DNA from 3 places in the Streptomyces sp. NPDC037013 genome. Region 2 is predicted to be linked to each of the others. Evidence: riboswitches for the same ligand, from Rfam matches in the RefSeq annotation. Region 2 holds a riboswitch; each other region holds the start of a gene.
What was found. Region 2 has a riboswitch for cobalamin ahead of ACZ7DY_RS30900 (cobalamin biosynthesis protein). Riboswitches for the same ligand answer to the same signal wherever they lie in the genome.
Positions count from the first base shown of each region.

Region 1 (10,385 bases), on a different contig from region 2:
ACGGCAGCACCATCAAGCAGGCCGACACGGTCCTGCTGATGTACCCGCTGGAGTGGCCGATGCCCGAGGGGGCCGCGGCCGGCACCCTCGACTATTACGCGCAGCGCACCGACCCGGACGGACCCGCCATGACGGACTCGGTCCACGCGATCGACGCGGCGGGGATCGGTGAGCCCGGCTGCTCGACGTACACCTATCTGGAACGCTCCATCAAGCCGTTCGTACGCGGCCCCTTCGCCCAGTTCTCGGAGGCGCGCGGCGACAAGGCGGGCGCCGAGGATCCTCTGGCGGGCTCGCCCGCGCACGACTTCCTCACCGGCAAGGGCGGTTTCCTCCAGGTCTTCACCAACGGCCTGACCGGCCTGCGGATGCGGGAGGACCGCCTGCGCCTCGACCCGATGCTGCCCCCGCAACTCCACGAGGGCGTCAACCTCCGCGGGCTGACCTGGCAGGGGCGTACGTACGACATCGAGATCGGCGCACACCACACCACCGTGCGTCTGACGGGCGGCGAGCCGATGACGCTCGACACCCCGCAGGGCGAGCAGATCGTCGGCAAGGACGCCCCGGTCGTCCTCAAGACCCGCCGCCCCGACCTCACCCCCACCACCAACGCGGCCCGCTGCGCCCGCGCCACGGCCTCCTCCCAGCAGCCCGGCATGTACGCGAACGCCGCCGTCGACGGCAACACGGCCACGGGGTGGGTCCCGGACGCCGCGACCGGCCGGCTGACGACGGACCTGGCAAAGCCCGTCCAGGTCAGGAAGGTCACCCCCACCTGGACCGACACAAAACCCACCGCCCACACCGTGGAACTCTCCCTCGACGGCCACCACTGGCACCGGGCGAAGGCGGACGACACACGACTCGCGCGGTACGTACGGGTGACGGTGCGCGGCGAAGCGGACGCGAAGAAGCACCCGGGAATCGCCGAACTGACGGTGAACTGACGCCGAGCGGTGGGGGGAGCGGAGGGAGCTGGGCCGCTCCCTCCGCTCGCCCTCGCGGCGTTGTCAGACCCGGCTGTTACGTTCCGGGCATGATGAAGCGCGTGCCGTACACCGGCGGTGAGAAAGAGAGCCTGCACGTCAGCCTCGACCGACACCGTGACGTGGTCTCGTGGAAGCTGGAGGGTCTGGACGACGCCGCGCTGCGGCGGCCGATGACACCCTCGGGGACGAGTCTGCTGGGCCTGGTCAAGCATCTGGCGGCCGTCGAGTACGGCTGGTTCTGCACGGCGTTCGGCCGGGAGACCGAGCCGTTCTGGTTCGACCCCCTCACCGACGACGACATGGCGGCGGCCCCCGGCGAGACGACCGCTCAGATCGTCGAGTTCTACGCGCGGGCCAGAGCCGCCGCGGACGCGGTCATCGATGAGCTGGACCTCGACGCCCTGGGGACGTCCTGGGACGGCAAGACGGTCTCCATGCGCTGGGTGCTGATCCACATGATCGAGGAAACCGCCCGGCACGCGGGGCACATGGACATCGTCCGCGAACTCATCGACGGTGCCGCGGGCGATCACCCCGGTCGGTGATCACCGTGCCGTCGCTCCGGCGCCGGGGCACCCGCCGCGCCCCCGGGAGGCGGGGTCCTCAACGGGCGTGGCCCAGCGGGCACATCGTCTCGTCGCCGCGCTGCCAGTGCCGGGCGCAGTAGGGGACGTCGCACTCGGCGCAGAAACCGGCGTCGCCCTTGAGGCCGGCCGTCTGGACGCGCGCGAAAGTGCGGGGATAGCGGAAGGCTCTTCGGTAACGCTCGGCGTCTTCGGCGGAGATGTTCTCACCCACGCCGTTCGTGTGGTCCTCGCTCTCCACGGTGAACCACCAGAGGGTGGGGCTCCTCGACGAGGCGTAGGCGGCTCGGCGCACCGCGTCCCAGCGCGGCTGGCTGACGGGATCCGTGCCGGGCGGGGTGAATTCCAGGTGCGCGACACGGGTCTTGCACACCGTGCAGGCCACGTACAGGACGAAGAGGAGCGAGGGGGCTTGCTTCATGGCGGTGGGCCTTGTAGGTGGCGCGGACTCTGCGATCGACGGAACGCATCTTTGCACAGTGCAACCCGGAAGAGAGCGGGAAGGGAAAGGGACGTGTGGCGGGGGGCGAAGGCAAGCCCCCCGCCGGGCGGACCATGCGGGCCGTCAGGACGCGGACAGCTCCTCGCGGACTGTCCTGGCCGCCGCGACCAGGTTCTCCAGGGACGAGCGGGTCTCCGGCCAGCCGCGCGTCTTCAGGCCGCAGTCCGGGTTGACCCACAGCCGGTCGGCGGGGATCGCTTCAAGCCCCGTGCGCAGGAGGGCCGCCGCCTCCTCGACGCTCGGCACGCGCGGGGAGTGGATGTCGTACACGCCGGGCCCGGCCTCGCGCGGATAGCCGTGGGCGGCGAGTTCGCGGGCGACCTGCATGTGTGAGCGGGCCGCCTCCAGGCTGATGACGTCGGCGTCGAGGTCGTCGATGGCCCGGACGATGTCGCCGAACTCGGCGTAGCACATGTGCGTGTGGATCTGCGTGTCCGGACGCACCCCGCTCGTGGTGAGGCGGAACGCCTCCGTGGCCCACGCCAGGTAGGCGGCACGGTCGGCGGCGCGCAGCGGCAGCGTCTCGCGCAGCGCCGGCTCGTCGACCTGGATGACCGACGTACCGGCCGCCTCCAGCTCCACGACCTCCTCGCGCAGGGCGAGGGCGACCTGCCGCGCGGTGTCGGCGAGCGGCTGGTCGTCGCGGACGAAGGACCAGGCGAGCATGGTGACCGGCCCGGTCAGCATGCCCTTGACGGGACGGACGGTGAGGGACTGCGCGTACGTGGTCCAGCGCACCGTCATCGGCTCCGGCCGCGCGATGTCGCCGGCGAGGATCGGCGGCCGCACGTAGCGGGTGCCGTACGACTGGACCCAGCCGTGCTGCGTGGCGAGGTAGCCGGTGAGCTGCTCGGCGAAGTACTGCACCATGTCGTTCCGCTCGGGTTCACCGTGCACCAGGACGTCGATGCCCGCCTTCTCCTGGAAGGAGATGACCTCCCGGATCTCGGCCCTGATGCGCTCCTCGTACCCCGCCTCGTCGATCCGTCCGGCCCTCAGGTCGGCGCGGGCCGACCGCACTTCTCCGGTCTGCGGGAAGGAGCCGATGGTCGTCGTCGGCAGCAACGGCAGGCCGAGGCCCGCGCGTTGGGCAGCCGCCCGCTCGGCGTACGGCTGGGCGCGGTGGACGTCGGCCCGCGTGACGGCCGCGGCGCGGGCGCGCACCGCCGGGTCGCGGGTGATGGGGGAGTTGGCGCGGGACGCCAGGTCGGCGCGGTTCGCGGCGAGCCGGGCGGAGATCGTGTCGGTGCCGCGCGCGAGGCCCTGGGCGAGGGTGACGATCTCCGCGGTCTTCTGGCGGGCGAAGGCGAGCCAGCGCAGGATCTGCGGCTCGATGTCCCGTTCGAGGGCGGCGTCGATGGGGACGTGCAGGAGGGAGCAGGAGGCGGCGACGTCGACCCGGCCGGCCAGGCCGAGCAGGGTGCCGAGCGTGGCCAGGGACTTCTCCAGGTCGTTGACCCAGATGTTGCGGCCGTCGACGACACCGGCGACCAGCCGCTTCCCGGGCACTCCGCCGACGGCGGCGAGCGCGTCGAGGTTGGCGGCGGCCGGCCCCGTGAAGTCGAGGGCGAGTCCGTCGACCGGCGCCTTGGTGAGCACGGGAAGGGCGTCGCCGAGCCGGTCGAAGTACGAGGCGACCAGGAGCTTGGGCCGGTCGGTGAGGGCACCCAGGTCGCGGTAGGCGCGGGCCACGGCGTTCAGTTCGGCGGGAGTCCGGTCCTGGACGAGGGCGGGCTCGTCCAGCTGCACCCATGTGGCGCCGGCCGCGTGCAGGTCGGCGAGGACTTCGGCGTAGACCGGGAGCAGCCGGTCGAGGAGCGTCAGCGGATCGAAGTCGGCGGGCACCCCGGGCGCGGGCTTGGCCAGCAGGAGGTAGGTGACCGGTCCGACGAGGACGGGCCGCGCGGTCAGCCCCAGCGCGTGGGCCTCCGCGAACTCGGCGACCTGCTTGGAGGAGTCCGCCGTGAACACGGTGCCAGGACCCAACTCGGGCACGAGGTAGTGGTAGTTGGTGTCGAACCACTTCGTCATCTCCAGCGGCGCCACGTCCTGGGTGCCGCGAGCCATCGCGAAGTAGCCGTCCAGCGGGTCCGCTTCGACGGCGTGACGGTGGCGTTCGGGAACCGCGCCGACCATGACGGTCGTGTCCAGGACGTGGTCGTAGTACGAGAAGTCGCCGGTCGGGACCTCGTCGATCCCGGCGTCGGCCAGTTCGCGCCAGTTCGAACGGCGGAGCTCGGCGGCGGCGTCCCGGAGGGCGTCCGCGGTGACACGGCCCTTCCAGTAACCCTCGATCGCCTTCTTGAGTTCGCGGTTCCGGCCCTGGCGGGGGTAGCCGTACACGGTGGCCCGTGCTGCCGCGGCTGCGGGCTTGGTGGTCACGGAGATCTCCTTCGCGAGATGAATCCCTGAGATCCCGGCGACGGGACGCGAGCGCGAAGGGTGACGCACCTGACGGGACCGGATCGCGCGTTGGCGCGGACGCCCGTCTGGTATGCACGCCGACCCGCCCACGAGGTCACCGGGATATCCGCGCACGAGTGGTTCGCGCACGGACAGCGGGCAGGTCTTCGGACTCGCGGGCGCGTCCTCGTGAAGGAGGACCCCTACTGGCCGTCGCTTCCCAGGACCGGTCGTGCGGTCCCAGTGCGTGTGACGGCGGTCGTTCCCGCTCACCGCTGCGGGGCAGTCCCGGATTTCCACCGGGTTCCCTCTTGCGACGCTCCCGCCTGGCGGGCGGGGCGAACCAGCTGCGTCGATCACCTTACGGGGCCGTCCGCGAAATCGGCTACTCCCCGCACTCCCGGGCCCGCCGCCCGGCGCCGCTGATCAGGTCGACGCGCTGCCCCGCCCCTTCCTTGAGGACGTAGAGGGTGCCGTCGGTGGGGGACCAGTCGCGGGGGGCGAGGAAGACGCGGTCACCGGAGACGTGGAAGAGGCGCAGGCCCGCGTATTCGTACGCGTACTGGCTGCCCTTGTCGGTGACGCGCCGGAAGCAACTGCCGCCGCCCCGGATCATCAGGTCCTTCTCGCTGAAGACGACCACTGCGGGAAAGCCGTCGCGCAGGGTCCGCTCGGTGAGTTCCGCGCGGCCCCGGCCCGCGATGGCCGCGTACGACGACACGGCCCAGAACAGCGAGAGCACGCAGATGAAGAGGGTGAGCCCCCAGAGCCGCAGGTCCCGGCGATCACGGGTACGGGCGTACGCGCTGAGCGAGAACCCGCCGATCGCGGAGAGCGGCAGCACCAGGTCGAACAGCCAGGGGCTGAGCGGATACAGCGGGGTGAGGGCGACGGGCACCGTCCAGGCGTGGCGCAGGACCCGAACGGCACGGGCGAGCCGTTCCGGTTCACCCGCGGCCCGGCGCAGCAGCCCGAGCACGCCGAGCGCGACGCCCGCCGCGAGCCAGGCGGGAAGGTAGAGGGCGCTGACGCTGCGCAACAGGTAGTCGCTGGTGGAGAGGTGGAATACGGTGTCGCGCAGCCCGAGCGCCTTGGTCTCCGCGTCGGTGCTCGCCCAGCCGAAGTAGAAGAGCACCGCGGTCAGCAGGGTGACCAGGGATCCGATGGCTCCGACGACCTCCATCCAGCTGATCCGGGGTTCGGCGGGGTCGGGGGGAGACGGTGGGGGTGACGGGTCCGGCGGGTCCGGTGGGTCCGGCGGGGGTGGTGGGGACGCGGGCTCCGGGTCGGGGTCGGGGTCGGGTTCAGGGCCAGGCTCAGGGGCCGGGGGTTCGCTCATCGGAAGAGTACGGTCGTCGCACCGGGGGAGCGGTGGGGCCGGGCGGTCGGGGACGCGAACGAGGACGAGGTCGTGGGCGAGCCGGAACCGGAGCCGGACGGCGACCGTGGGACACCGCTCCAATCGAGGGTGAACGCGGCCCGCGCGGCGATCCTGACGCCGCTCTTCGTCACGAGCGTCACGTCGATCGCCGTCGGGCGTCGGCCGCCGAATCCGTCCGGCCCCGGAAGGTCGACGGCGACGGTCCCGTCCTTGCAGCACAACACCCTTTTGTCCAGGCCGTCGAAGGGCTTCAGGACGATCGGGGCGGTCAGTTCCGGCGCACGCAGCTCCACGGTCGCCGGGGCGTCGGGCCACGTGCCGTGGAAGCCGGCCGTGTCGCCCGGAGTGACGCTGAGGCGCGTGGCGGCGATCTTGTTGGGGCAGGCCGCACTGCCCGGCGGTGCGGAGCGCAGCACCACTCGCTCGTCGCGGTGCCGCTGGTAGTAGGCGACGAAGCGTCGCAGGACGGCGTACGCGTCACCGTCCTTGCACAGGTACTCGGCGTTCGCGGGCCGGTAACCGCTCGCACGCAGGCCCGCTTCCGCTTTGATCGCGATGGCGAGTCCGTCGGCCTCGCCCTGCGCGGCCTTGCAGATACCGGCGAGGCCCTCGATGACCTTCCAGGAGGCCGGACTCGCCGAGTTCCCATTCCCCTTGTCGGCGGCGGTCGCGCTGCTGTAGGCCTCCCGGCACTCGCCTCGCTGGAGCAGGTCGTACAGACTGTCGGGCTCGAACAGGTCGTCGACGTTGGGTGACTTGGGCCCCCATGGCAGCCAGGCGGGCACCTCTCCGCCTCCGTGCTCCCCGCCACCGCCATCGCCGCCGGCCCGGGTGCCGTCGCGGTCGCGGTTCCGGTCCCCGTCGCTGCCACCGGTCTGCCACTCACCGCCTGCCGTACCGCCCGTCGTACCGTGCGTCGTTCCGCCCGACGTGCCGGCTGTGGTGCCGCCCGTCGTGGTGGTGGTGCCGGGCGCGGTCCCGGGGCCGACGCCTCCGGTGTCCGTCCCCGCGCTCGTACCGCTCTCCAGGGAACCGCCGCCGCTTCCGCCGCCCCGCGCGCCGCCATCGAGGGACCCGACACCTCGAATCCCGAAGAACAGGCCCAGCACGAGAACGAACCCGACGACGGCGAAGACCCATACCGGCACCCGCGCGGAAGCCGGACCGAAGCGAACAGCCATGACGCAACCCCCGTTTCGCCTCCTTCCATGATGCTGCCGAGAGGGGGTGCCCGGCATGCGTTTGCGTCGGAAGGCGGGGATTCCGGAGGCGGGGATTTGGCAGACCGGGGTCGTGTCACGGATTCACGGCTTCCAGTACAGCGCCGGGTCGGGGTGGTCGACGAAGCCCAGGTCCCGGTAGAGCGGCTCACCTTGGGACGACGCGTACAGGTCCACGCGGGAGGCCTCCCGTTCGTGGAACCAGTCGAGTAGGGCCCGCATGATCGCGCGGCTGTGGCCGCGCCGCCGGTACGCGGGGTCGGTGACCACGCCGATCACATGGCCGACGCGGCCGTTGCGGTTGTGCGGGCCGGGGAACCACTGGTCGACGGTGCCGATGCCGCAGGCGGCGAGGCCGTCCTCGCCGTCCACGACGAGGATGCGTGCGGAGTCGGCGGTCAGCCGGTCCCGCAGGACCAAGGTGAGGTTCCGGCGCCAGTCGTCCTGGCCCGGCGCGGGGTTGAAGTAGTCGCCGCCGAGTGTCTCGAAGAGCAGTGCCCGCAGGCGTACGAGTTCGGGGAGGTCGGCCTCCACGGCCTGGCGGACTTCGGTGCGGAGGAGGGTGGGTCGTCCGGTGGGCTGGATCATGCGGATCAGCCTCATGTAAGGGCCTTGTGCATCACAACCCTTACACGAGAAAGCTGTTGATCGCGGACGGACGGCGCGGTAGGAAGACGGCATGACGACACTTGGCGTGGTGTTCCGCCCCCAACTTCCCCCTGAGCGGCTGCGCGACGTGGTGCGCACGGCCGAAGCCGCGGGACTCGCGGAGCTGTGGCTCTGGGAGGACTGCTTCCTGGAGAGCGGTATCGCCGCCGCGGCCGCTGCTCTCGCCTGGTCCGAGCGGCTGCGCGTCGGCGTCGGCCTGCTCCCGGTGCCGCTGCGGAACGTGGCTCTCACCACGATGGAGGCCGCCACGCTGCACCGGCTGTTCCCGGGCCGGGCGATGCTCGGCATCGGGCACGGCGTGCAGGACTGGATGGGGCAGGTGGGCGCCCGCGTGGAATCACCACTGACGTTGCTGCGCGAACATCTCCACGCGATGCGTGCCTTGTTGGCGGGTGAGCGGGTGACGGCGAAGGGGCGTTACGTCCGGCTGGACGGTGTGAAGCTCGACTGGCCGCCCCCGGCAGCCCCTCCGGTCTACGCGGGCGCGCGCGGCCCGCGCTCGGTCCGGCTCACCGGTGAGGCCGCGGACGGCACGATCCTGGACGCGAGTGCGTCACCCGAGAGTGTTCGTCGAGCGCGCCAACTCATCGCGGAGGGACGGGAGTCGGCCGGGCGCGGCGGTGACTCGCACCACCCCGTCGTCGTCTACCTCCTCGCGGCGACGGGGCCGGACGGCGCGGCGCGGCTGAACGCCGAAATCCGGCACGAGGGCTGGGAGGAAGCCTCGGGGGTGGGTGTCGCCGGGGACGCGGCGGAGGTCGCGGAAGCCGTCCGGAGGCTGGCCGGAGCGGGGGCGGACACGGTCGTGCTGCAGCCCACCGCCGACGAACCGGACCCCGAGGGTTTCATCCGCTTCGTCGCGGACGAGGTGGGCCCGCTGGTGGCCTGAGACCAGACGTGTGTGTGCTGCCCGGCGCGGGGAGTCCGTCTCCCTCGCGCCGGGTCCCGGCCGTCACGCGCCGGGCGCGGGGTCCTTCAGGCACAGGCCGTTCTCCCAGATCTTGTTGAGCGTGGTGACGAGCCGCTCGTACGGAACGCGCTGCCCGAGCACGAACACCATGTAGGCCATCCGGCTCACCATCACGGACAGCGCGTGCGCGGTGACGAGCGGGTCCAGCTCCGTGTCGGCCTGCCCGTTCTCCTGGAGGGTGCGGATCAGCTTGGCGTTGCGCCGCGCGAAGGCGTTGCCTCGCTCGATGCGCAGCGCCATGAACTGCTCGTCGATCTGGGCGACTTGCTCGAACAGCGCCATGAGACGGGCGTTCTTCTTGTACGCGCGCAGATACTCGCGGTTCGAGGCGTCGATGAGCTCACGGGGATCGGTGATGCCGGTGCGCTCGCGCAGGTGCGGGTGGAGCATCTCCTCCTGCACCTGCTCGACCAGCGCCTGGAAGATCTCTTCCTTGCTGTTGAAGTACGTGTAGAACGACCCGGAGGCGACGTGGGCCGCCTTGGAGATGTCCGTGATGCGGGCGTCCAGATATCCGTCGCGCTCGAAGACCTCGCGGGCGGCGGCGATCAGGGCGTTGCGCGTCCTGACGCCGCGGGCGCTGCGGGGTGTGATCGGTTGCTTCTGGCCGCCGTCTGCGGCCGGGGCCTGGGCAGCCACTGCGATCCATTCACTGTCGGTCGAACCTGCACGTATCGGTGGCAGCGGATGCTATCAGCCGATGTCGGCGAGGAATTCCAGGAGCACGGCGTTGACCTCGTCGGCCCGCTGCTGCTGGACCCAGTGGCCCGCCCCGTCGAGGACGACGTTCCCGCGCTGGTCGGCCAGCATGTGGTCGAGGTCCTTCGCCGGCATGAACTGCGCCACGACGTCCCGGGAACCGGTGAGGAAGAGCGCGGGCTGCGTGACGCGGCGGTCGGCCAGATGCTCGGTCAGCGCCCAGTTCCGGTCCAGGTTGCGGTAGTAGTTCAGACCGCCGGTGAACCCGGTCCGCTCGAACGTCTCCACGTAGTAGGCGAGTTCGTCCTCGTCGAGCCATGGGGGCGGCGCGAGCTCGTCCTCGGAGCGCTCGGTCCGCTCGGCCCACCGGGCGGAGTAGATCTCCTTGGAGACGAGGGTCCTGCGCACGTCGCGGCCGAGGGCCTCGTCGGCGACGCCCGGCTCCTGGAACCACACCATGTAGAAGTCGTCGCCGAGGCGCTTGCGCATGATGGGCAGGGGCGGGGCCGGGGCCCGCCGCGACACGGGCACGCTCAACCCGGCCACCGCGCGCACCCGCTCCGGATGGGCCAGCGCGAGCTGCCACACCACGGCGGCACCCCAGTCGTGCCCCACGAACACGGCGTCTTCCGCGCCCACGTCGTCGAGGATCGCGCAGAGGTCGCCGCAGAGCGTCAGGATGTCGTACGCGGAGACGTCGGCGGGCCGGGAACTCCCGCCGTATCCCCGCATGTCCGGGACCAGGACGCGGTATCCCGCATCGGCCAGCGCGAAGAGCTGGTGCCGCCAGGAGAAGGCGAGCTCCGGGAAGCCGTGGCACAGCACCACGAGGGGCTTGCCCGCCTGCGCCTCGCCGTGGTCGAAGACCCGGAGCGTGACATCGCCGGACGTGACCTCGCGCGTGGCGACGCGCTCCCACTCGGCGATCGGGATGTGTGTCCTCATGCGGGGGATCTCCTCGGGGC
Region 1 covers NZ_JBVJRV010000001.1:929,445-939,829, forward strand. Annotated here, with positions in the region: gene ACZ7DY_RS03965 (discoidin domain-containing protein) at 1-950, shown strand, start outside; gene ACZ7DY_RS03970 (DinB family protein) at 1,043-1,537, shown strand; gene ACZ7DY_RS03975 (hypothetical protein) at 1,596-1,997, opposite strand; gene metE (5-methyltetrahydropteroyltriglutamate--homocysteine S-methyltransferase) at 2,142-4,460, opposite strand; cobalamin riboswitch at 4,623-4,844, opposite strand; gene ACZ7DY_RS03985 (hypothetical protein) at 4,867-5,664, opposite strand; gene ACZ7DY_RS03990 (hypothetical protein) at 5,817-7,043, opposite strand; gene ACZ7DY_RS03995 (GNAT family N-acetyltransferase) at 7,167-7,670, opposite strand; gene ACZ7DY_RS04000 (LLM class flavin-dependent oxidoreductase) at 7,762-8,640, shown strand; gene ACZ7DY_RS04005 (TetR/AcrR family transcriptional regulator) at 8,704-9,360, opposite strand; gene ACZ7DY_RS04010 (alpha/beta fold hydrolase) at 9,415-10,365, opposite strand.
Region 1: another riboswitch for cobalamin. It lies ahead of metE (5-methyltetrahydropteroyltriglutamate--homocysteine S-methyltransferase); the one in region 2 lies ahead of ACZ7DY_RS30900 (cobalamin biosynthesis protein).

Region 2 (10,385 bases):
GATTCTTCCGTAGTCGTCGACCGCGATGACCTGCGCGGTCCATGACGCTCCTGCGCCGGTGCACGGCTGGGCGACGAGGAGGGCCCCGGCGCGGCGCACGGACCGGGCCGGCTCGAAGGCGCAGCCCCGGTGGGCGGGCAGCACCCAGCGCAGGTCGCCGTCGGCAGTGCGGTAGGCGGTGATGCGGTGCGGGGTGACGACGGCCAGCATCCGGGCGTCCGGGGTGAGCGGCTGCAGGACGCCGGCGCCGCCGCGCGCGGCCGGGGTGCGCAGCCAGGCGGCGCTCTCGGGGACGGCCCGGTGCCAGCGCACGGAGCTGCCGTCGGCCCGGGCGGTGTCGGTGACCATGCCGTCGCTCCAGAGCGCGAGGGCGTGCCCGGGGGCGGAGAGGAGCGTGACAGGGCGGCGGCCCTCACGCGTGTACGACCACCGCAGCCCGCCGCTCGTGGTGTCGTACGCCGCGACGGCCCGGCCCGCCGCGCGCACCCGCGGCTCGGCGGTGGCCGCGGATCCCGCCACACGCGTGTGGACGACGAGGTGGTCTCCGTAGGGGGCGGGCCGTGAGTGGTGGGCCGCGGTGATGAGGGGCAGGGCGAGCAGGGCGAGGGCCACCGGCAGCGCGAGGCGGGTGCCGCGGCGGGTGAGCGCGGGCGCCCAGGGGCGCGGACCGGGCGCCCCGCACTGCGGGCCGGCCGGGTCGAGCGGCAGAACGGACATGACGCCCCCCTCTGGTACCCACTGCCCACGGATCAGGCGCAGAGCGTAGCGGCGGGGGTCGGGGACGGTCGCCGTGCGGCGGGGCGACACGGCGGCGGGCGTGCCGCGTCCCCCGTTCGGACCTCCGTCCGGCGCCCGGCGGCGCGGGTCGTACCAGGATGAGGGTGGCCGGTAGCCCGGCGCGGGACGGTGTGCGCCGTCCCGGACCCGCGGCAGAGGGGTGCGCCCAATGCAGTTCGACGACGACGCCGATCTGGACACCTCACAGGTGCAGGACGTGCGCGGCAGCCGGATCCCCGGCGGCCGGGCCACCGTGGGCGGCGGCATCGCCGGTCTGATCGCGCTGGTCCTCGGGCTCCTCTTCGGGGTCGGCCCCGACCAGCTGGGGCTCTCCTCCGGCAACGACGAGCCCGCGGTCACCTCCTCGTCCCTCGCCCAGGTGCAGCAGAGCTGCCGTACCGGACAGGACGCGAACACCAAGGAGGACTGCCGCGTCGTGGCGGTGGTCAACAGCGTCCAGGACTTCTGGCGCCCGGAGTTCCAGCGCCGCCGTGGCACCTACTCCCCCGCGCGGACCGTGCTGTTCACCGGCCGGGTGGGCACCGCGTGCGGCACCGCCACGTCGGCGGTCGGCCCCTTCTACTGCCCCGGCGACAAGAAGGTCTATCTGGACCTGGGCTTCTTCGACGAGCTGCGGAGCAAGTTCGGCTCCACGGGCGGCCCCTTCGCGCAGGCGTACGTCGTGGCCCACGAGTACGGGCACCACGTGCAGGACCTGGTGGGGACCCTGCAACGCTCCCAGGACGGGCGCACGGGCCGCGACAGCAACTCCGTGAAGGTCGAGCTGCAGGCCGACTGCTACGCCGGGGTCTGGGCGCGGCACGCGACCCGCAGCCCGGACGCGCGCACGGGCAGGCCGCTGATCAGCAGCCTCGACGAGAACGACATCCGGGACGGTCTGGACGCGGCGGCTGCGGTGGGCGACGACCGGATCCAGGAGAAGTTCCAGGGCCGGGTCACCCCCGAGTCCTGGACGCACGGTTCGGCCGAGCAGCGCCGGCACTGGTTCTACCAGGGCTATCGCACCGGTGACATGGGGCAGTGCGACACCTTCCGCTGACCGCGCGCCGGGCCGCGCGCACCGGGGCGGACGGGGCGTTGTCGGTGCCCGGTGCGAAACTGGGGGCAGTGTGGTCCGCATCACACTCCACGGCACGGATCTGAACGGAGTGATCGGCATGGCAGGCGACGGCGGCGGACGGCCGAGCATCTTCCCCACCCTGCTGTACGCGGACGCCAAGGCGGCGATCCGGCAGCTGACGGAGGCGTTCGGCTTCACCGAGGTGAGTGTGTACGAGGCCGAGGACGGCACCGTCGTACACGCCGAACTGGCCCAGGGCAACGGCGCGGTGATGCTCGGCTCCAAGAGCGCGGGCGGCGCCTACGCCCGTGCGATGAAGGACGCGGGCCCGTGCGGGGTGTACATCGTGGTGGACGACGTCGACGCCCACCACCAGCGGGCCGAGGAGCACGGCGCGGAGATCCTGATGCCCCCGACCGACCAGGAGTACGGCTCGCGGGACTACATGGCGCGGGACGCCGAGGGCAACGTGTGGAGTTTCGGCACGTACGCCCCCGGCATCCGCACCTGAGGGGCCCGGGGCTCACTCCCCGCCGGTGTGCACCTGGAAGGCGGCGCGGCGCACGGCCTTGGCGAGCGCCGGGTCGGGGTGGGCGGCGGCGAGCGCGACCAGGACCTGGACGGTGCGGGGGTGCCCGGCGCGGCGCACCTCGTCGAGGAGGGCGGGCACGGTGGGCTGGACCGCCGACTCCAGGTGGCGGACGAGGAGTTGGGCCTCGCCGTGGTCCGCGACGGCCGCCGCGGTGTCGATCCACAGCCAGGTGGACTCCTCGCGGGTCAGCACGAGGTGGACGTCCTCGGGGTCGGCGCCCTCCTGCTCGGCGAGCCAGAGCAGCGCGTAGGGCCGCAGTGAGGCCTCGTCGACGACGGCCCTGACCTCGGCCTCGGCCGGCGCGCCGACCACGCGCAGGGCCTCGAAGGCCAGGCCGCGCAGGAGGGCGTCCTCGCCGCGGGCGACGGTGAGGAGTTCGGTGACGGCTCCGGAGACGGTGCGGGCGGCGAGCCAGGCGCGGTATTCGGCGCGGGCCGCGTTGGGGCGCAGGCGGGCGCAGCCGCGCAGCATCTCCTCCGCGGACTGCTCGATGTGTCCCGCGGGGCTCTGCGCGGCGACGCAGATCTGCTCCAGCTTGACCCAGACCGCCCAGCTGCCGAGCGGGGTGAGCGTGGCCTGGCCGTCGGCGCAGGTCAGGGCGCCGACCGCGGCGAGGCCGTGCAGGGCCCAGTCGAGGAGGGCGGGGAGCGGGGCGTCCTGCGGGGCGGGGGCGGCCGGCTCCGGCTGAGGGCCGTAGGGGATCTCGCAGCGCTCGGTGCGCAGTTCGGTGACGCGCTGGTCCAGGAGGTCGAGCAGTTGCGGCACGGGCACGGGGCCCGCCGAGAGCTGCAGGAGGGAGAGGACCTGCGGCATGGCCTCGACGACCTCGGCGACGGCCGCGGGGGCGAGCTCGTCCGGCGCCGGGTGAGCCAGCGACCAGGCGTCGAATAGGGCGACCCAGCCGCGCAGTACGGCGGTGTCGTCACGGTCCCAGGCGCGCAGCCGCCAGCCGGGGCGCGCGACGTCGCCGTGCACCTCGATGAGGCCCGCGAGGCGCGCGGTGTCCCAGTCGGCGCGGACCTGAGCGGGGGTCAGGCCCAGCTCGGCGGCGGCCCGTTCGGCGGTGGCGTCGGAGAGCGTGCCCTTGCCGTCGGGGGTCCCTGCGGTGCGGCCGGGGCCCGGGCGCAGGGCGTCGTCGGCCCAGCGGGCGACCCGGGCGGCGGCGGCCAGACCGGCGCGGGCGGCCGCGGCCAGTTCCGCGGGGGCGGGGGTGCCCTCGGGCGGCCGGGGCGCGGGACGGCGCGTACGGCGGTCGCTCATCGCGCCGGGGGCGGCGGAGAGCGGTCGTGCTGGGTCGCGCCGGGCCTCTCCTCGCTCTTGGGCCCTCTGATGGGGCGCGCGGACAAGTCGGAGCCTGGAGTCGCGCGGGGTACGGGACGTCACGGGAGCAGTCTTCCTGTTGACGGTCCGAAAACCCAAACGGAATGGGGACGGAAGCCCTCCGTCCGCCGCGCGCCGGGGATGCGCGGGGCGTACGGGCCGGGGTGCGGACGGTCAGAGCAGGGGGGTGAGGAAGCGGCGCAGCACCTCTTCGTAGCCCTTCGGGTCGGCGTTCCACATGGCGCCGTGCGGCGCGTCAGGGACGGGGTGCAGGGTGACCAGGTCGGGGCGGCGGGCGACCAGTTGGCGGGAGAGGCGCCAGGGGGCGACGGCGTCGTCGGGGCCGTGCACGATCAGGGTGGGGACCCGCAGTGCGTCGGGGCCCGCGGCCGCCATGGTCCTGTCGCCGCGCAGCCCGGTGCGCCCCTGGGCGGCACGGACCGCAAGCGGAAGGAGCGGCCCGGGGGTGCGGCGGGCGCCGGCGAGGGCGCGCAGGGTGGTCTCCCAGTCGAGGACCGGGGAGTCGAGGACGAGGCCGCTGATGCGCTCGCGCAGCGCGGAGTGCGCGGCGGCGTGCAGGCACATGGCCGCGCCGGTGGACCAGCCGTGCAGGACGACGCGTTCGGCGCCGTTGCGCACGGCGTGGCGCAGGGCGGCGTCCAGGTCGCGCCACTCCGTCTCGCCGAGGTGGCCGAGGCCGTCCGGGGAGCGGGGGGCGTCCGGGTCGCCGCGGTAGGCGAGGTCGAGGACCGGGACGCGCAGGCGGCGCAGGAAGTCCATGACGACCATGGGGTGTTCGCGGGTCGTGCCCAGGCCGTGCACCGTGATGACCCAGGTGTCACGGGCGCCGGGCACGAACCAGCCGGGCAGGGTGCCGAGTTCGCCGGGGATGTCGACGTCCGCGTACTCGATGCCGAGCGCGGTGCGCGGGTCGCCGACGTGGACCTGGGGGGTGAGCCAGACGCGGGCGCCGGGGTCCAGGGAGCCGCGGGTGACGGCTTCGAGGCGGCGTACGACCGTGTCGGCCTCGTGCGGGGCGGAGTCGAGGACGGGGCCCACGATCGCGTGGCTGCCGTTGCCGCTCAGGCCGTAGGTGCCCGGCCGGCGGCTGGCGAGGGAACGGGTCAGGCTCACCTGCCCCGCCGCCGTGGCGTGCACGGTCAGGCGGGGTTCGGTGGGCAGGGGTCTGCCCGCGGGCGCCCTGAGGGCGGCGTCGCTGGCGAACCGGCCGGCCGCGATGGCGGCCGCGGCGGTCCCTAGGGCGGCTGTGACTGCGGTGACGGCCGCTGCCGTCGCTTTGGCTGGGCGCACCGTCCCAGTGTCCGGGGATGAGGCTCCCGAGGCCAGTGGGCCATACCCGTGAAGTGCGCGGCGAACTCGGGTGGCGGAGCGGCCGGGCCTCAGCCGGCCGGCTGGCCGTACCCCCCGAGCTTGTCCTCCGCTTCGCGCAGCTGTGCCGGGGAGAGCAGGTTCGGGGCGTGGCCGGGCACCGCGGCGGCGGTGAGCCAGAGGCGGGACATCCATTCCAGTTGGGCGGTGCGGTCGTAGGCCTGGGCGAGGTTATGGCCGTAGGTGACCGTTCCGTGGTTCTGCAGGAGGCAGCCCGTGCGGTCGCGCAGGGCGCCGAGCATGTTCCGCGCGAGTTCCTCGGTGCCGTACAGCGCGTACGGGGCGACCCGGACGGGGCCGCCGAGTATGCCGGTCATGTAGTGCACCGCGGGGAGCTCGCGGACCAGCAGGGAGACGGCGGTGGCGTGCACGGCGTGGGTGTGGACCACGGCGGTCGCGCCGGTCTCGCGGTAGATCGCGAGGTGCATCGGGAGTTCGCTGGTGGGTGAGAGCTCGCCGATGGTCCGGCGGCCTTCGAGGTCGACGCCGACCACGTCCTCGGGGCGCAGCCGGTCGTACGGGACGCCGCTCGGGGTGACCAGGACGGTGTCGCCGACCCGGACCGAGACGTTGCCCGAGGTGCCGACGACCAGGCCGTCCGCGACGGTCCTGCGCGCCGTATCGACCAGTTCGTCCCAGGCGCGCGCGATCGCGTCCCGCGCCGTGCCGCCGTCCGTGTGCTGCCGCTGCTGAGTCATGCGGGGATCCTGCCGGGTGATCAGTATCTCTTCAACGGGCCGGCGGGGCGGTTCCGAGGGGCGGGCGCGGGCGGGGGCCGCCGGATGGCGGAACCCGACACTCCGCCCAGTTTGCGGGCCTCCGGGCCCCGCTCCTTACGATCGTCTTCGGCTGCCCGGGCCATACGGAGTGATCGCGCTCCACTTCGGGTCACCGCACCGCCCGGCCCAGTTCACTTTCCGTTCACCCGGATTGCCTACGTTCCACATGCCACTGACGTCCAACAGAAGCCTGGGTAAATGGAACACATCACGCTTCTCCTCGGGATCGTGATCGTCACCGCTCTCGTGTTCGATTTCACGAACGGTTTCCACGACACTGCCAACGCGATGGCGACGACCATCTCGACCGGCGCTCTCAAGCCCAAGACGGCGGTGGCCATGTCCGCCGTGCTCAACCTCGTCGGAGCCTTCCTCTCCGTCGAAGTCGCCAAGACGATCTCCGGCGGCATTGTCAACGAGGACGGCCTCAAGACCGAGGTCATCTTCGCCGCGCTCGTCGGCGCGATCCTCTGGAACCTCCTCACCTGGCTGGTGGGCCTCCCCTCCAGCTCCTCCCACGCCCTCTTCGGCGGGCTCATCGGCGCCGCGGTCATGTCACAGGGCTGGTCGTCGATCAACGGCGGCACCGTCGTCACCAAGGTGCTGCTCCCGGCCGTCGCCGCCCCGCTCGTCGCGGGTGTCGCCGCCACGCTGGCGACGCGCCTGACGTACCGCATCGGCCGCAAGACCGACCAGAAGGCCACCGCGAAGGGGTACCGGGCGGGCCAGATCGCCTCCGCGGGACTCGTCTCGCTGGCCCACGGCACGAACGACGCGCAGAAGACCATGGGCATCATCACGCTCGCCCTGATCACGGGCGGCGTCCTGAACCCCGGCGCCAACCCCCCGATGTGGGTCATCGTCTCCGCCGGTGTCGCCATCGCGCTCGGCACCTACCTCGGCGGCTGGCGCATCATCCGCACCATGGGCAAGGGCCTGACCGACCTCGCGCCGCAGCAGGGCTTCGCCGCCCAGACCAGCGCCGCGACGGCGATCCTCGCCTCCTCGCACATCGGCTTCTCGCTCTCCACCACCCAGGTCTGCTCGGGCGCCGTGATGGGCGCGGGCCTCGGCCGCAAGGGCGGCGTGGTCCGCTGGTCGACCGCGACCCGGATGTTCGTCGCGTGGGGCCTGACCCTGCCGGCGGCCGGTCTGGTCGGCGCGGGCGCCGAGTTCCTCACCAAGCAGGGCCCCTGGGGCATCACGGCCACCGCGGCGCTCCTCATCGCCGGCTCGGGCGTGATCTGGTTCCTCTCCCGCCGCAACGCCGTCGACCACACCAACGTCACGGACGACGAGACCCGCCACGACGGCATCCCGGCCGCCGAGCCCGCGGGCGTCGTGACCACCGCGATCGCCGCCGTCACCCCGCCTCCCGCGGGCGCGCCGGCCGCCTCCTCTCTCCGGGAGGAGCCCGTCAAGGCCACCCTGTCGGCCCCGACCACCACCACGACCGGCGCCATGGCGGACCCCGCCCGGCCCGCGACCGTGTAAGGACAGACCAGCATGAGCATCGACTGGGCAGCCCTCGGCTCCGTCTTCGGAGTCAGCCTCGCGGTGACCGTGGCCCTGGTGGGCCTGTTCACCCTCGGCATCGTCGGCCTCTCCAAGCAGGAGTCGGCGGCCGCCTCCACCGGTGGCTCCGCGGCCCTGGCCCGCACCGGCGCCTACGCCTGCTTCGCGCTGTGCGCCGCGGCGGTGGCGTACGGCATCTATCTGATCGTCGCCTGACGGCACGGCCGTCATCCGACGGCGGCGTTCCCGGGTGGGGCGCGGAGCGGTCACACGCTCCGCGCCCCACTCGTGCGTGTGGGCCCCAACACACTCTCCCGCCGCAGGTCAACGGCGAGTTGACGGGCCTTCGCGAGGCGTGGTGGACTGCCGGGGCCAACCACGGCGGCAGAAGAGGAAGCCGGTGCGAATCCGGCGCGGTCCCGCCACTGTCACCGGGGAGCCACTCCCCGCGAGCCAGGAACTCTCGCCGCCGATCACGTCGAACCAGGGCGCGGACACCCTGAGTGAGGACATATCGCCATGCCCGGCCGCCCGGTGCCGCCCTCCCCCCTGAGTACGAGTCCTCTCCTCAGCGCAGCGGCGGGCTGAGCCCATGAGTGCCGATCGCGACTTCGCGTACGGCGCCGCCGCCGGCCTCCTCGGTGACCTGCTGCTCGGCGATCCCCGCCGGGGCCATCCGGTCGCCGCGTTCGGCCGTGCCGCGGGCGCCGTCGAGCGGCTGCTGTGGCGCGACCACCGCGGGTGGGGTGCGCTGCACGCCGTGGTCTGCGCCGGTGGCGCGGCCGGCGCCGCCGCCCTAGCCGCCACCGCCGTACGCCGCTCACGCACCGGATCCGTCGCGCTGACCGCCGCCGCCACCTGGGCCGTCGTCGGCGGCACCTCGCTCACCCGGGAGGCCCGGGCCATCGGCGGGGCGCTCGCGGCCGGGGACATCGAGGTGGCGCGGGAGCGGCTGCCGCACCTGTGCGGGCGGGACCCGCAGGCGCTGGACGCCGACGGGATCGCGCGGGCGGTCGTGGAGTCCGTCGCCGAGAACACCTCCGACGCCGTGGTCGGGGCGCTCGTCTGGGGTGCGCTGGGCGGGGTCCCCGGGCTCGTCGCCTTCCGTGCCGTCAACACGCTGGACGCGATGGTGGGGCACAAGTCGCCCAGGTATCTGCGGTACGGGTGGGCCTCCGCCCGGCTCGACGACGTCTTCGGGTGGCCCGGCGCACGGCTGACCGCGGGACTCGCCGCGCTCGCCGGGGATTCGCCGCGCGGCGCCCTGCGGGCCTGGCGCGCGGACGCCGGCCACCACCCGAGCCCGAACGCGGGCCCCGTCGAGGCCGCCTTCGCCGGCGCGTTGGGCGTACGGCTCGGGGGGACGCTCTCGTATGCGGGCCGGGTCGAGCACCGTCCCGTGCTGAACACCCGGGGGCGCCAGGTCCGGGTGGCGGACATCGAACGGGCCGCCACGCTGTCCCGTCGCGTCGGCGTGCTCGCCCTCGGTGCCGTGGTGACCACCCGCTGGGCGCTGCGGTCGGCAAGGCCACCGCGGTCGGCAACGTCAGGGAGAAACTCATGAGCGGTGGACTGCTCGTCGCGGGAACCACCTCGGACGCGGGCAAGAGCGTCGTCACCGCCGGCATCTGCCGGTGGCTGAGCCGCAAGGGGGTGTCCGTCGCGCCGTTCAAGGCGCAGAACATGTCCCTCAACTCCTTCGTCACCCGCGAGGGCGCGGAGATCGGGCGGGCCCAGGCCATGCAGGCGCAGGCCGCCCGCGTCGAGCCGAGCGCCCTGATGAACCCGGTGCTGCTCAAGCCCGGCGGCGACCGCTCGAGCCAGGTCGTCCTGATGGGCAAGCCGGTGGGCGAGATGAGCGCCCGCGGCTACCACGGGGGCCGCCAGGCGCAGTTGCTCGACACCGTCGTGGGATGCCTGGAGGAACTCCGGGGCACGTATGACGCCGTGATCTGTGAGGGGGCGGGCAGTCCCGCCGAGATCAACCTGCGGCGCACCGACATCGTGAACATGGGCATCGCGCGCGCCGCCCGCTTCCCCGTCCTGGTGGTCGGGGACATCGACCGGGGCGGGGTGTTCGCGTCGTTCTTCGGCACGACGGCGCTGCTGAGCGCGGCCGACCAGGAGCTGGTCGCCGGCTATCTGGTGAACAAGTTCCGGGGTGACGTCTCGCTCCTCGAACCCGGCCTCGACATGCTGCTCGGCCTCACCGGACGGCGCACGTACGGCGTACTGCCGTTCCAGCACGGGCTCGGCATCGACGAAGAGGACGGCCTGCGGGTCTCCCTGCGGGGCGCCGTGCGGGAGTCCGTGGTGGCCCCGCCGGTCGGCGAGGACGTGCTGCGGGTCGCCGTGTGCGCGGTGCCGCTGATGTCCAACTTCACGGACGTGGACGCGCTGGCCGCCGAGCCGGGCGTCGTCGTGCGGTTCGTGGACCGGGCCGAGGAACTCGTCGACGCCGACCTCGTGGTCGTACCGGGTACGCGGGGAACGGTGAAGGCACTGCGGTGGCTGCGCGAGCGCGGCCTCGCGGACGCCCTCGCGCGCCGCGCCGCCGAGGGCCGGCCGGTGCTCGGGATCTGCGGCGGCTTCCAGGTTCTCGGCGAGCACATCGAGGACGACGTCGAGTCGCGCGCCGGGTCCGTGGACGGGCTCGGGCTGCTGCCGGTGCGGGTGCGGTTCGCCCGCGAGAAGACCCTCGCCCGGCCGGTCGGCGAGGCTCTCGGCGCGTACGTCGAGGGGTACGAGATCCACCACGGCGTCGCCGACGTCCGGGGCGGGGAGCCCTTCCTGGACGGTTGCCGGGTCGGCGAGGTGTGGGGCACGCACTGGCACGGGTCGCTGGAGAGCGACGCGTTCCGCCGCCGGTTCCTCACCGAGGTCGCCCGCGCGGCCGGGCGCCGCTTCGTGCCCGCGCCCGACACCAGCTTCG
Region 2 covers NZ_JBVJRV010000009.1:66,224-76,608, forward strand. Annotated here, with positions in the region: gene ACZ7DY_RS30860 (PQQ-binding-like beta-propeller repeat protein) at 1-717, opposite strand, end outside; gene ypfJ (KPN_02809 family neutral zinc metallopeptidase) at 947-1,837, shown strand; gene ACZ7DY_RS30870 (VOC family protein) at 1,956-2,369, shown strand; gene ACZ7DY_RS30875 (hypothetical protein) at 2,382-3,833, opposite strand; gene ACZ7DY_RS30880 (alpha/beta hydrolase family protein) at 3,945-5,081, opposite strand; gene ACZ7DY_RS30885 (class II aldolase/adducin family protein) at 5,171-5,857, opposite strand; gene ACZ7DY_RS30890 (inorganic phosphate transporter) at 6,137-7,432, shown strand; gene ACZ7DY_RS30895 (hypothetical protein) at 7,445-7,669, shown strand; cobalamin riboswitch at 7,795-7,936, shown strand; gene ACZ7DY_RS30900 (cobalamin biosynthesis protein) at 8,046-9,017, shown strand; gene ACZ7DY_RS30905 (cobyric acid synthase) at 9,014-10,385, shown strand, end outside.

Region 3 (10,385 bases), on a different contig from region 2:
CGAAGAGGAGTCCGGCGTTGAGGAGCAGCCCGGTGTACGTGACCGGGGCCTCGGGCCAGCCGAAGGCGCCCGCGAGCACGAGCAGGAGCACGGTGGGCCAGCAGGCGATGACGACCGGCCACTCGTCGGCGAGCGCCCAGGCCAGCCGGCGCCAGCGGTGGAGGCCCGGGCCCGGCTGGTGGGAGGACATGTGGTGGGCGTATCCGTGGGCGAGGGCGGCGGTGCCCGCGGTGACCATGACCCAGGCCGCGTCGTAGTACGGCGTGTAGGGCGTGCCCTCCGACTGCAGTGCCGCGAGCAGCGCGCTCGCGAGGACCGTTCCGTATACGCCCCCGAACATCCAGCTCCGCACGGCGCGCTCCTTTCCGTGTGCCGGACGCTCGGTCCGGTCGTCGGCTCGTGGAGCTCCCCACGCTATGCAGGCCTATGTAACGGTTTGCCGTATCTGTTCCATCAGTCCGGAACCATCCATTCCCTTTATCCGTCCTGGTCGGCGGCCGTCGCGGCGGCCCGGTCGAGCACCCCGCCCAGGAACCCCTCCACCGCCGCGAGTTGCCGCTCGTCGTACCCCTCGAGGAGCTCCACCGCGCGCCCGATGAGCGGACCGAAGAAGGACTGCCCGAGCGCCACCGCCCGTTCGTCGAGCTCGATGAGGACCCGGCGCCGATCGCACTCGTCCCGTACGCGCCGGACGTGGCCGAGCCGTTCCAGGCGGTCGATGAGGCCGGTCGTGCCCGCCGAGTGCAGGCCGAGCTCCTCGCCGAGCCGGCCCGCCGTCAGGGGCGTGCCCGCGCGGCGCGCGTCCATCAGGCGGATCAGGGCGCGCACGTCGGTGGGGTGCATGCCGTGGCGCGCGGCGAAGACGGCGCTGCGCAGGCTCAGTTCGACGGTGACGGCGCGCAGGAGATGCACGATCTCCAGTTCGCGGCCGGGGCTGTTCGGCATGGTCCACCTCGTCTATTCTCTCGCTGAGCGAGATAATACGGAGGCGGAGCGTGGACCGGAAGCGGCACAGACCCGACACCCTGCCCGGGGACGAGGCGTTCCGCGCCGCGTACGACGCGGTCCTCGCCAAGTGGCCCCCGGCGACCACGACCAGGACCGTGCCCACGCCCTACGGGGAGACCCACCTCACCGTCCACGGCCCGGCCGGCGCCACCCCGCTCGTCCTGCTGCCCGGCGGGGGCGCGACGGGCGTCACCTGGTTCGCCAACGCGGCCGGACTCGCCCGTACGCACCAGGTGTTCGCCGTCGACCTGGTCGGCGAACCCGGACGCAGCGTCCCCGCGGCCGGTCGGCCCCTGCGGACCGCCGCCGACCTCACGGCCTGGCTCGACGCCCTGCTCGACGGCCTCGGAGTCCCGGCCGCCGACCTCTGCGGACACTCGTACGGGGCCTGGATCGCCCTGCACCACGCCCTGCGCGCACCCGACCGGGTGCGGCGCCTGGTGCTCCTCGACCCCACACAGTGCTTCGCCGGGTTCCGCCCGGGCTACCTGCTGCGCGCCCTGCCGACCCTGCTGCGCCCCTCGGCGCGCGCCACCCGCGCCTTCCTCGCCTGGGAGACCGGCGGCGCCCCGCTCGACGCCGACTGGCTCACCCTCCAGGAGCGCGCCGCCGCATTCCCCTCCGCCCGGCCGGTCACCGGGCCGCGCCCGGACCCGGCGGCCCTGCGCGCCCTGCGGCCGCCCACGCTGGTGCTCCTCGCGGAGCGCGGCCGCGCCCACGACGCGCGGAAGGTCGCCTCGCGCGCCGCGGCGCTCCTCCCCGACGTGACGGTGGCGACCCTGCCCGGCGTCTCCCATCACGGGCTGCCCCTCGCCCGGCCCGCCGAACTCGACCGGGCGGTGGGGGAGTTCCTCACCCGTGCCTCAGCGTGAGAGCGCGTCCCGCACCGCCTCCTCCGAGCGGGCCACCACCGCCGTGCCGTCGTCGGCCGTGATGATCGGGCGCTGGATCAGCTTCGGGTGGTCGGCGAGCGCCTTGATCCAGCGGTCCCGGCCGGTCTCGTCGCGGGGCCAGGCCTCGCGGTCCTTGAGGCCGAGCTCCTTCGCGGCGTCCTCCTGGGTCCTCGTGATGTCCCAGGGCTCCAGGCCGAGACGGTCCAGCACGGCACGGATCTCGTCCTCGGTCGGAACGTCGTCGAGGTAGCGGCGCACCGTGTAGTCGGCGCCCTCCGCGTCGAGCAGGGTGAGGGCGCTGCGGCACTTCGAACAGGCGGGGTTGATCCAGATCTCCATGCCTCACACGCTACCTGCGAACCACCCGTTCCAGGGTGTGCGACAGGTCTCTGTTCGAATACCTCAAAGCGCGTCTGGCCAGCGGCGATTGTCAGTGCCCCGCAGTAGAATCACAGTAGTGTTCGAGGGCGCCCGACGGGGGGTCCCGACCGCGACAGGAGGATGCCCGTGCCCGCTGCCGCACTCACGTCGAAGCGTGTGTCCAAGACCGTCCCGAAGACCGTCCTGATCGACCTGCCGTACGCACCGCGCGCGAAGAAGGCGCTGCCCGCCGGCCGCCCGCGCGAGTGGTACATCAACCACAACCGCCGCCTCAAGGCGATGCGCCTGGCCATCGCCCTGCTCGACTCCGGCGTCTACCTGCCGAACCAGGCGACGAACAGCACCATACGGAGCATGGCCGAGGAGGTCGGGATCCACCCGCCGTCCGACATCACCTGCCACATGGTGCGGGCGCTGATGCGGTACAGCCGCTGAGCGCCTGGTGAACACCTGCTGAGCGAGTGCTGAGCGGTGACCCGATCAAGTACGGGGCCGGTGGCGGGAGTTGACCGCCTCGGCCCCGTTTTCGTACGAGCCCGTGCGGTCACCTGTGCGATGGGACATGCTGTGCTCCATGACCCAGCCGGACCCCATCGGCGAACTGCCGCTCCTGACGACCGCCGAACTCCCGGACGGCACCCGCCTTCCGGTGCATGCGCTGCGCGCCCCCGCACCGGACCGCTTCCTGCCGTCCGGCTCGGGCCCGGCGCCGGGGCCGCCCCCGGCCCCCGCGGTGCTGATCCTGCCCGCGATGGGCACCGCCGCCCGCTACTACCGCCGCTTCGCGCGCCAACTGCACGACGAAGGCCTGACGGTGCTCACCGTCGACCTGCGCGGCCAGGGCGAGGCGACACCGGCCGCCACCGGGCCCGGCGCCCCCGACCACGGCTACCGCGCCATCGTCGAGGAGGACCTTCCCGCGGTCGTCGCGGCGATCCGCGCCGAACTCGGCCCCGAACCACCGCTGCACCTCCTGGGCCACAGCCTGGGCGGCCAACTGGCCCTTATTTACGCGGCGTTGCGTCAGACACCCCGGGGAGGAAGCCGCCCCGGTTCCAGGGGCTGCGGCGTCGACGGGGTGGCGATCGTCGCGACGGGCTCGGTCTGGTTCCGCGCGTTCGGCCTGCCGCGCGCCGCGGGTCTGCTCCTGGTCCAGCTCCTGATCACCGTCACCGCGACCGTGCTCGGCCGCTGGCCCGGCACCCGGCTCGGCTTCGGCGGCGACCAGCCCAAGGGCGTCATGCGCGACTGGGCACGCCAGATCCGCACCGGCCGCTACAGCGCGAAGGGTTCCGCGCTCGACTACGAGGCGGCACTCGCCGGCCTGACGCTGCCGGTGCTCGCGATCTCCGTCGACCAGGACACGTACGCACCGGTCTCCGCCCTCGACCACCTCCTCGCCAAGGTCCCGAGGGCCCGGCTCACCCGCCGCCACTACACGACACAGGAGGCGGGCCGCCGCCTGGACCACTTCGCCTGGACCCGAGCGGGCGGCGGCCTCGCCAAGCGGATAGCAGCATGGGTAACGGACGAGGAACCGTCGGGTCCGCCTGGGGGCGGCGCGGGGTGACTTGGTCATACGCCGCTGGCTGACCCGGTTTTACGCCGACGGCTCCCGGACGGCCGAGGGGGCGAGCGCCGCGGCTGAGCGGCCCGCCCGCAGGCTCCGCAAGATGCCCTAGTTGTACGTCGACGGCGCCGCGCGCCCCGCGGAGGGGGCGGGCGGCTGGCGCATCCCCCAAGGCGCAGTCGGCGTAGGGCGTTTCGGTCGGTTGAACCGGGTGCGGGTGGCGATTGCCGCGCTGACGGTCGCGGTGACCTCCAAGGAAGAAGAGCTCGGCGCGGTGGGTGAGTCGTCGGTCATGGCGCCTATCCTCGGTCCGGCTCCGGGACCGCGAGGCACATGCAGGGAAGATGAGGCGTATGGCGACGACCGTGTCCGTGTTCACCCTCGGCGGCACCATCTCCGCACGGGGCGGCGGCGGTTCGGCCCGCCTCTCCGGCGCCGAGGTCCTCGCGGACGCGGCCCCGCCCGGCGTCGACGTGCGGGTCCACGACGTCCGCAGGCTCCCCAGCTCCTCCCTGGCCTTCGAGGACGTCGCCGACCTCGCCGAGCGGGTCGACGCGGCGACGGCGGCGGGTCACGGCGTCGTCGTGGTCCAGGGCACCGACACCCTGGAGGAGACCGCCTTCCTCCTCGATCTCGCCTGCGCGCCCCGCACCCCCGTCGTGGTCACCGGCGCGATGCGCCGCCCGGACCTGCCGGGCGCCGACGGGCCGGCCAACCTGGCCGCGGCCCTCGCCGTCGCCGCGGACCCGGGCTGCGCGGGCCTCGGCGTCGTCGTGGTCCTCGCCGACGAGATCCACGCGGCCCGGCACGTGCGCAAGACCCACACCACGTCCCTGACAGCCCTCGCCTCCCCGGGCGCGGGCCCGCTCGGCCGCGTCGTGGAGGGCAGGCCGCACGTCCTGCTCCGCCCGGCGCGGCCCACCGTCGCCCGCCCGCTCCGGCTGCGCGGCCCGGCCCGCGTCGCCCTGGTCACGCTCACGCTCGGCGACCGCGGCGAACTCCTCGACGCCGTCGACGAACGCTTCGGCGGACTCGTCGTGGCGGCCTTCGGCGCCGGCCACGTCCCGGCCTGGCTCGTCGAACCGCTGACCGCGCTCGCCGCCCGCATCCCCGTCGTCCTCGCCTCCCGCACGGGCGCGGGCCCGCTGCTCGGCGAGACGTACAAGGGCCCGGGTTCCGAGTACGACATGCTCGGGCGCGGGCTGATGTCCGCGGGCCCGCTGGACGCCCCGAAGGCCAGACTCCTGCTGCACGCGCTGCTGGCGGACGGCGCCGACCGGGACCGAGTGGCCGACGCCTTCGCCGAGTCGGCGTCAGCGCCGGCATCGGCGTCCTAGCTGATCTGGTCCGGGGTGACGGTCAGCCATCGCTTGTCGGCGGTCACCTTCTGGCCCAGCTCGCGCTGGCGCTCGGCGTTCTTCTTCTTCATCCCGTCGAGCTGCTTCATGTACGAGTCCTTGCGGTTGACCCAGACGCGCACGCCGCCGTGGTCCACGTCGGCGGAGTGGAACAGCATCGGGCCGTCGCTCGCCGGGGTGTCACCGGCGACGAGGATCGGCTTCTTCCACTCGTCGATGTAGGTGTTGATCGCCGCGGGCTTGCCCTCGTACCAGGTCAGCGGCGCCCACAGGTTCGGCGTCAGCTCCCGCTTCGCGAGTTCGGCGCGGTCCTTCTCGCCGAAGCGGCCCTCGGCGATCTCCTTGCGGGAGCTGGTCACCTGCCCGGTCCTGCGGTCCTTGAGCTGCGTGGAGACGCCGATGACGTTCTCCGGCTTCACGCCGTACCCGTACTTCGGGTCGGCGAGCACCATCCGCACCAGGTCCTCGCCGGCCGCGCTGACCACGTACACCTCGACGCCGTGGGCGCGCAGCGTCCGGTAGAGCTGCTGCATGCCGCGCGACAGTTCCGGCGGCTTCACCTCGGTCCTGGTGAGCACGCCGTCCTCGTAGTACTCGGCGGGGATCGGCTTCTCGTACGCGAGGAGCTCGTCGACGTACCCCTTGAGCTCCTTCAGCGTGAAGCCGGAGAAGATCTGCGCGGCCCACGGGTAGCAGACCTGGTCGTCCACCTCGCACAGCCGGTTGTAGTAGCTGTACAGGCTCTCCTTGTGGCCCGCCTTGTCCTTGAAGGGGATGACCTTCAGGGAGGGGTCCATGGTCTTGCGGGTCAGGACGCCCTTCATCTCCAGGAAGGGGAGCAGCGACTCCTCCAGGTCGTTGCGGTACGTCGTGTTGTCCGCGTCGAAGACCGCGTACGCGCCCTTGTGGTCATTGGCGGCGATGACCTTGCCGAGCCGCTTCGCCACGGGCTTCGGCCAGTGCGACAGCTCACGGGCGGTGGCCGCCGAGGTGTCGGCGGCGCTCGCCTGGTCCGTCGGCCACAGCGCGCCGCCCGCGAGGACGGCGGCGGCCAGCGCCGCCGTGGTGCCGATGACGGCCGGCTTGCTCAGCTTGCCCGGCTTGCCCTTTGCCCGTACTGCCATGTCGTTACGTCCCTGCCGTTCCCTGAGAGCGAGATGCGCCCCGTCCGGAGCGGCGCGCAATGCTATGGGGCGCGACGCCCATTTCCCATGATCGAAGTCACCGTGGCGGGGAGGTATGGGGGAGGTGAACACGGGTAGCGGAGGGGGACGCCGGGGCGGGTTGCGGCCTGCTCCGGCCGTTCGGCCGCGCGATACGAAGCGCGACGCGCCGCGCATACTGGGACGCATGGGCACCCGTGAGTTCGCCCGGGCCGTTCCCCGGCTCGACGGCATGGTCGTCTCCGCGGTCGGCTACCGCACCGCGGGGCAGCCTCCCGCCCTGCACAGGGGTCTGCCGTCGCCGTATCTGACGGTGATCTTCTCGCTCGACGGGCCCATCGCTACCGGCACCACCCCCGAAGAGGCCACCGGCCCGGCCGCGACGCGCACCGACATCGTCGTCGGCGGCCTGCACCAGAGCCCCGCGTACGTCGTCCAGCCCGAGCACGAGGCGGGCATCCAGCTCGCCGTGCACCCCCTCGCGGCCCGCGCCCTCCTCGGCCTGCCCGCCGCCGATCTGACCGGCCCGCTCGTCGTCGCCGGGACCGACGTCTTCGGGGACCGCGCCGCCGAGGTCCGCGAGCAACTGTGCGAACTGGACGGCTGGGAGGACCGCTTCGCCCACCTCTCCGCGTATCTGCGGCGGCGCGTGTACGACGAGCCTCGCCGGGGCACCGCCGGGTCCGTCCGTCCGGAGGTCGCCGAGGCCTGGGCATGGCTGGCCCGGTACCGCGGCGCGGGCACCCTGGGCGGCCTCTCCCGGCACGTGGCGCTCAGCGAGCGCCGGCTGACCGCGCTCTTCCGCGCCGAGACGGGACTGAGCCCCAAACAGGCGGCACGTCTGATGCGCTTCCAGCACGCCAAGGCCACCGTGGCCCGCGCGGTCGCGGCGGGCGCCGCGCCCGACCTCGCCCGGGTCGCGGCCGACGCCGGCTACTACGACCACTCGCACCTCGTCCGCGACTTCCGGCAGTACACGGGGGTGAGTCCCACCGCCTGGCTGGCCGAAGAGTGCCGGAATATCCAAGCCGGGGCGCACGGCAAGGGCGAAGACTCGACGGCATGAACACCACACCGAACCCCGCCTCAGACTCCTCCGAGAGCCCCGCCACGAATTCGGCCCAGAGCCCCGCCACGAACACCACCCCGGCCCCCACACCGGGCCCCATCCTGAACTCGCCCTCCGGCGCCCCGGAGCCGGAGCAGCCGCTCCGCACCCCTGCTCCCGCCATCTGGCCCGGCCTCCAGGCCAAGGACGCCCCCGCCCTGATCGACTTCCTGGTCGGCACCGTCGGCTTCCTGCGCACCGCCGTCTACGAGGACGAGGGCCGCGTCGCCCATGCCCAGCTCGACTGGCCCGAGGGCGGCGGCGTCATGCTCGGCTCCTACGACCCGGCCGCCGCCTCCACCTGCGGCAGGCCCGGCGCCGGATCCGCGTACGTCGTCACCGCGCGGGTGGACGACCTGTACCGCCGCCTCACCGCGGCCGGCGTGAAGGTCATCGCGGAGATCGAGGACAAGCCGTACGGCAGCCGCGAGTTCGGCATCGAGGACCCGGAGGGGAACCGCTGGTCCTTCGGCACCTACCGCGGCGAGCCGAGGCCCGACCCGGCCGAAGCCGTATGAGCGGGCCCGGGCGTGCGTGATAACTTGCGCAAGCCAGTCAAACCCACACCTGGGCCAGGGAATCCGGTGCGAATCCGGAACTGACGCGCAGCGGTGAGGGGGACGGGCGGGGCCACGGCCACTGGGTGTCACAGGACGCCCGGGAAGGCGCCCCGTCCGGTCGATCCCGAGTCCGAAGACCTGCTGGCGCCTCCGCTCGCACACCGGGCGGCGGAGGTCGAGACGCAGGCCAGGCTCCGCGTATGAGCCGCGAGACTCAAGGGACCAGGGAACACGTGTCCTCGACAGCCCGTATATCCGCCCTCCTCAGCTTCCTCTGCGCCGGCGCGCTCACGCTCACCGCGTGCGGCGACGGCTCCGCGCAGCGGCCGGCGGGCAAGAACGCCGACGGCTACCCCGTCACTGTCGCCTCCTGCGGCAAGGAGGCGACGGTGAAGGCGCCGCCCCGGCGGGCCGTCTCCCTCGACCAGGGGTCCACGGAGATCCTGCTCTCCCTCGGCCTCGCCGACCGGATGGCCGGCACCGGCACCTGGACCGACCCGGTCCTGAAGAACCTCCGGCAGGAGAACGCGAAGGTGAAGCGGCTCGCCGACCGCTACCCCTCGCTGGAGAAGGTCCTCGCCGAGGAACCCGACTTCGTCAGCGCCTCCTTCCTCTACACCGTCGGCAAGGGCGGCGTCGCCGACCGCACGAAGTTCACCGGACTCGGCGTCCCCGTCTACGTCTCGCCCACCGACTGCGCGGGCAAGGACAACGACGGCGGCGGCGACGGCAAGCGCGTCAAGACCCTCACCATGGACACCGTCTACGGCGAGGTGCGCGACCTGGCGAAGGTCTTCGGCGTCGAGAAGCGCGGCGAGAAGCTCATCGCCGACCTGAAGCGCCGGGTCACGAAGGCGACCGAGGACATCGACAGGGCCGCCGCATCCGACACGACGCTCCTGTACTGGTTCGCCAACTCCGACGCCCCGTACATGGCGGGCTGCTGCGGCGCCCCCGGCATCATCACCCGCGAACTCGGCGTGAAGAACGTCTTCGACGACACCCGCGAGGAGTGGCCCCAGATCAACTGGGAGACCGTCGCCGACCGCGACCCCGACGTCCTCGTCATCGGCGACCTCACGCGCAGGTCCCAGTCCGCGGAGAGCGCCCGGGAGAAGATCAGGTTCCTGGAGACCAACCCGGCGACGAAGAACCTGACCGCGGTGAAGAAGAAGCGGTACGTGCTGCTCAGCGGCCAGGCCATGAACCCCACGATCCGCACGGTCGACGGCATCGAACAAGTCGCGGCAGGACTGCGCAAGTTCGGCCTCGTCAAGTGAGCGAGGCGGTGGGGAACAGGGGTAACACCCGTACCCGTACCGGACAGCCGGGGCTCCGGCACGGCGCGAGGCTGGGGCTCCTGTGGGTGGCCGGCGTCGCCGCGCTCGTCCTGTCCGTCTCCGTGGCGGTGACCATCGGCCCGGCGGACATCTCCGTCTCCGACGTGTGGTCGACGGTCGCGGCCCACCTCGGCTGGGGCGACTCCCCGCTCACCCCCATCAGGGACGGCATCGTCTGGAACCTGCGGATGCCCCGCACGCTGCTCGCCGCGGTCTGCGGCGCGGGCCTCGCCGTCTGCGGCACGGTCATGCAGTCCCTCCTCCGCAACCCCCTCGCGGACCCCTTCGTCCTCGGGGTCTCGTCCGGGGCGTCCACCGGAGCGGTCGCCGTCGTCGTCCTCGGCGTCGGCGGGGGAGCGGTGTCGGTCTCGGCGGGCGCCTTCGCGGGCGCGCTGGTCTCCTTCGCGCTGGTGCTCCTCCTCAGCCACACCCTGGGCGACACCACGGACCGGGTCGTGCTGTCCGGCGTCGCGGCCATGCAGCTGTTCTCCGCGGTCACCTCGTTCGTGGTCCTCACGGCGGCCGACTCCGAGACGACCCGCGGAGTGCTGTTCTGGCTGCTCGGCTCGCTCAGCGGGATCGGCTGGACGGATGTGTGGCTGTGCGGCACGGTGCTCGCGGTGACGCTGCTCGTCTGCCTCGCCCACGCGCGTACGCTCGACGCGTTCGCGTTCGGCCAGGAGGCGGCCGCGGCGCTGGGCGTCCGGGTCGCGCGCACCCGGCTCATCCTGCTCTGCACGACCGCACTGCTCACCGCGGCCCTGGTCAGCTCGGCGGGCGCCATCGGCTTCGTCGGACTGGTACTGCCGCACGCGGCCCGCGCGTTCGCAGGTTCCGGCCACGCCCGGCTGCTCCCGGTGACGGCGCTCGCCGGCGCGGTCTTCCTGGTCTGGGTGGACACGCTGGCCCGCACGGCGCTCGACCCGCAGGAGGTCCCGGTCGGCGTGGTGACCTCACTCATCGGCGTACCGGCGTTCGTGGCGGTGCTGTACCGGACGCGGAGG
Region 3 covers NZ_JBVJRV010000003.1:67,951-78,335, reverse strand. Annotated here, with positions in the region: gene ACZ7DY_RS10305 (hypothetical protein) at 1-352, opposite strand, end outside; gene ACZ7DY_RS10300 (MarR family winged helix-turn-helix transcriptional regulator) at 478-945, opposite strand; gene ACZ7DY_RS10295 (alpha/beta fold hydrolase) at 996-1,880, shown strand; gene ACZ7DY_RS10290 (arsenate reductase family protein) at 1,872-2,240, opposite strand; gene ACZ7DY_RS10285 (hypothetical protein) at 2,409-2,717, shown strand; gene ACZ7DY_RS10280 (alpha/beta hydrolase family protein) at 2,857-3,852, shown strand; gene ACZ7DY_RS10275 (asparaginase) at 4,206-5,189, shown strand; gene ACZ7DY_RS10270 (HAD family hydrolase) at 5,186-6,334, opposite strand; gene ACZ7DY_RS10265 (helix-turn-helix domain-containing protein) at 6,561-7,439, shown strand; gene ACZ7DY_RS10260 (VOC family protein) at 7,436-7,999, shown strand; cobalamin riboswitch at 8,017-8,201, shown strand; gene ACZ7DY_RS10255 (ABC transporter substrate-binding protein) at 8,275-9,321, shown strand; gene ACZ7DY_RS10250 (FecCD family ABC transporter permease) at 9,330-10,385, shown strand, end outside.
Region 3: another riboswitch for cobalamin. It lies ahead of ACZ7DY_RS10255 (ABC transporter substrate-binding protein); the one in region 2 lies ahead of ACZ7DY_RS30900 (cobalamin biosynthesis protein).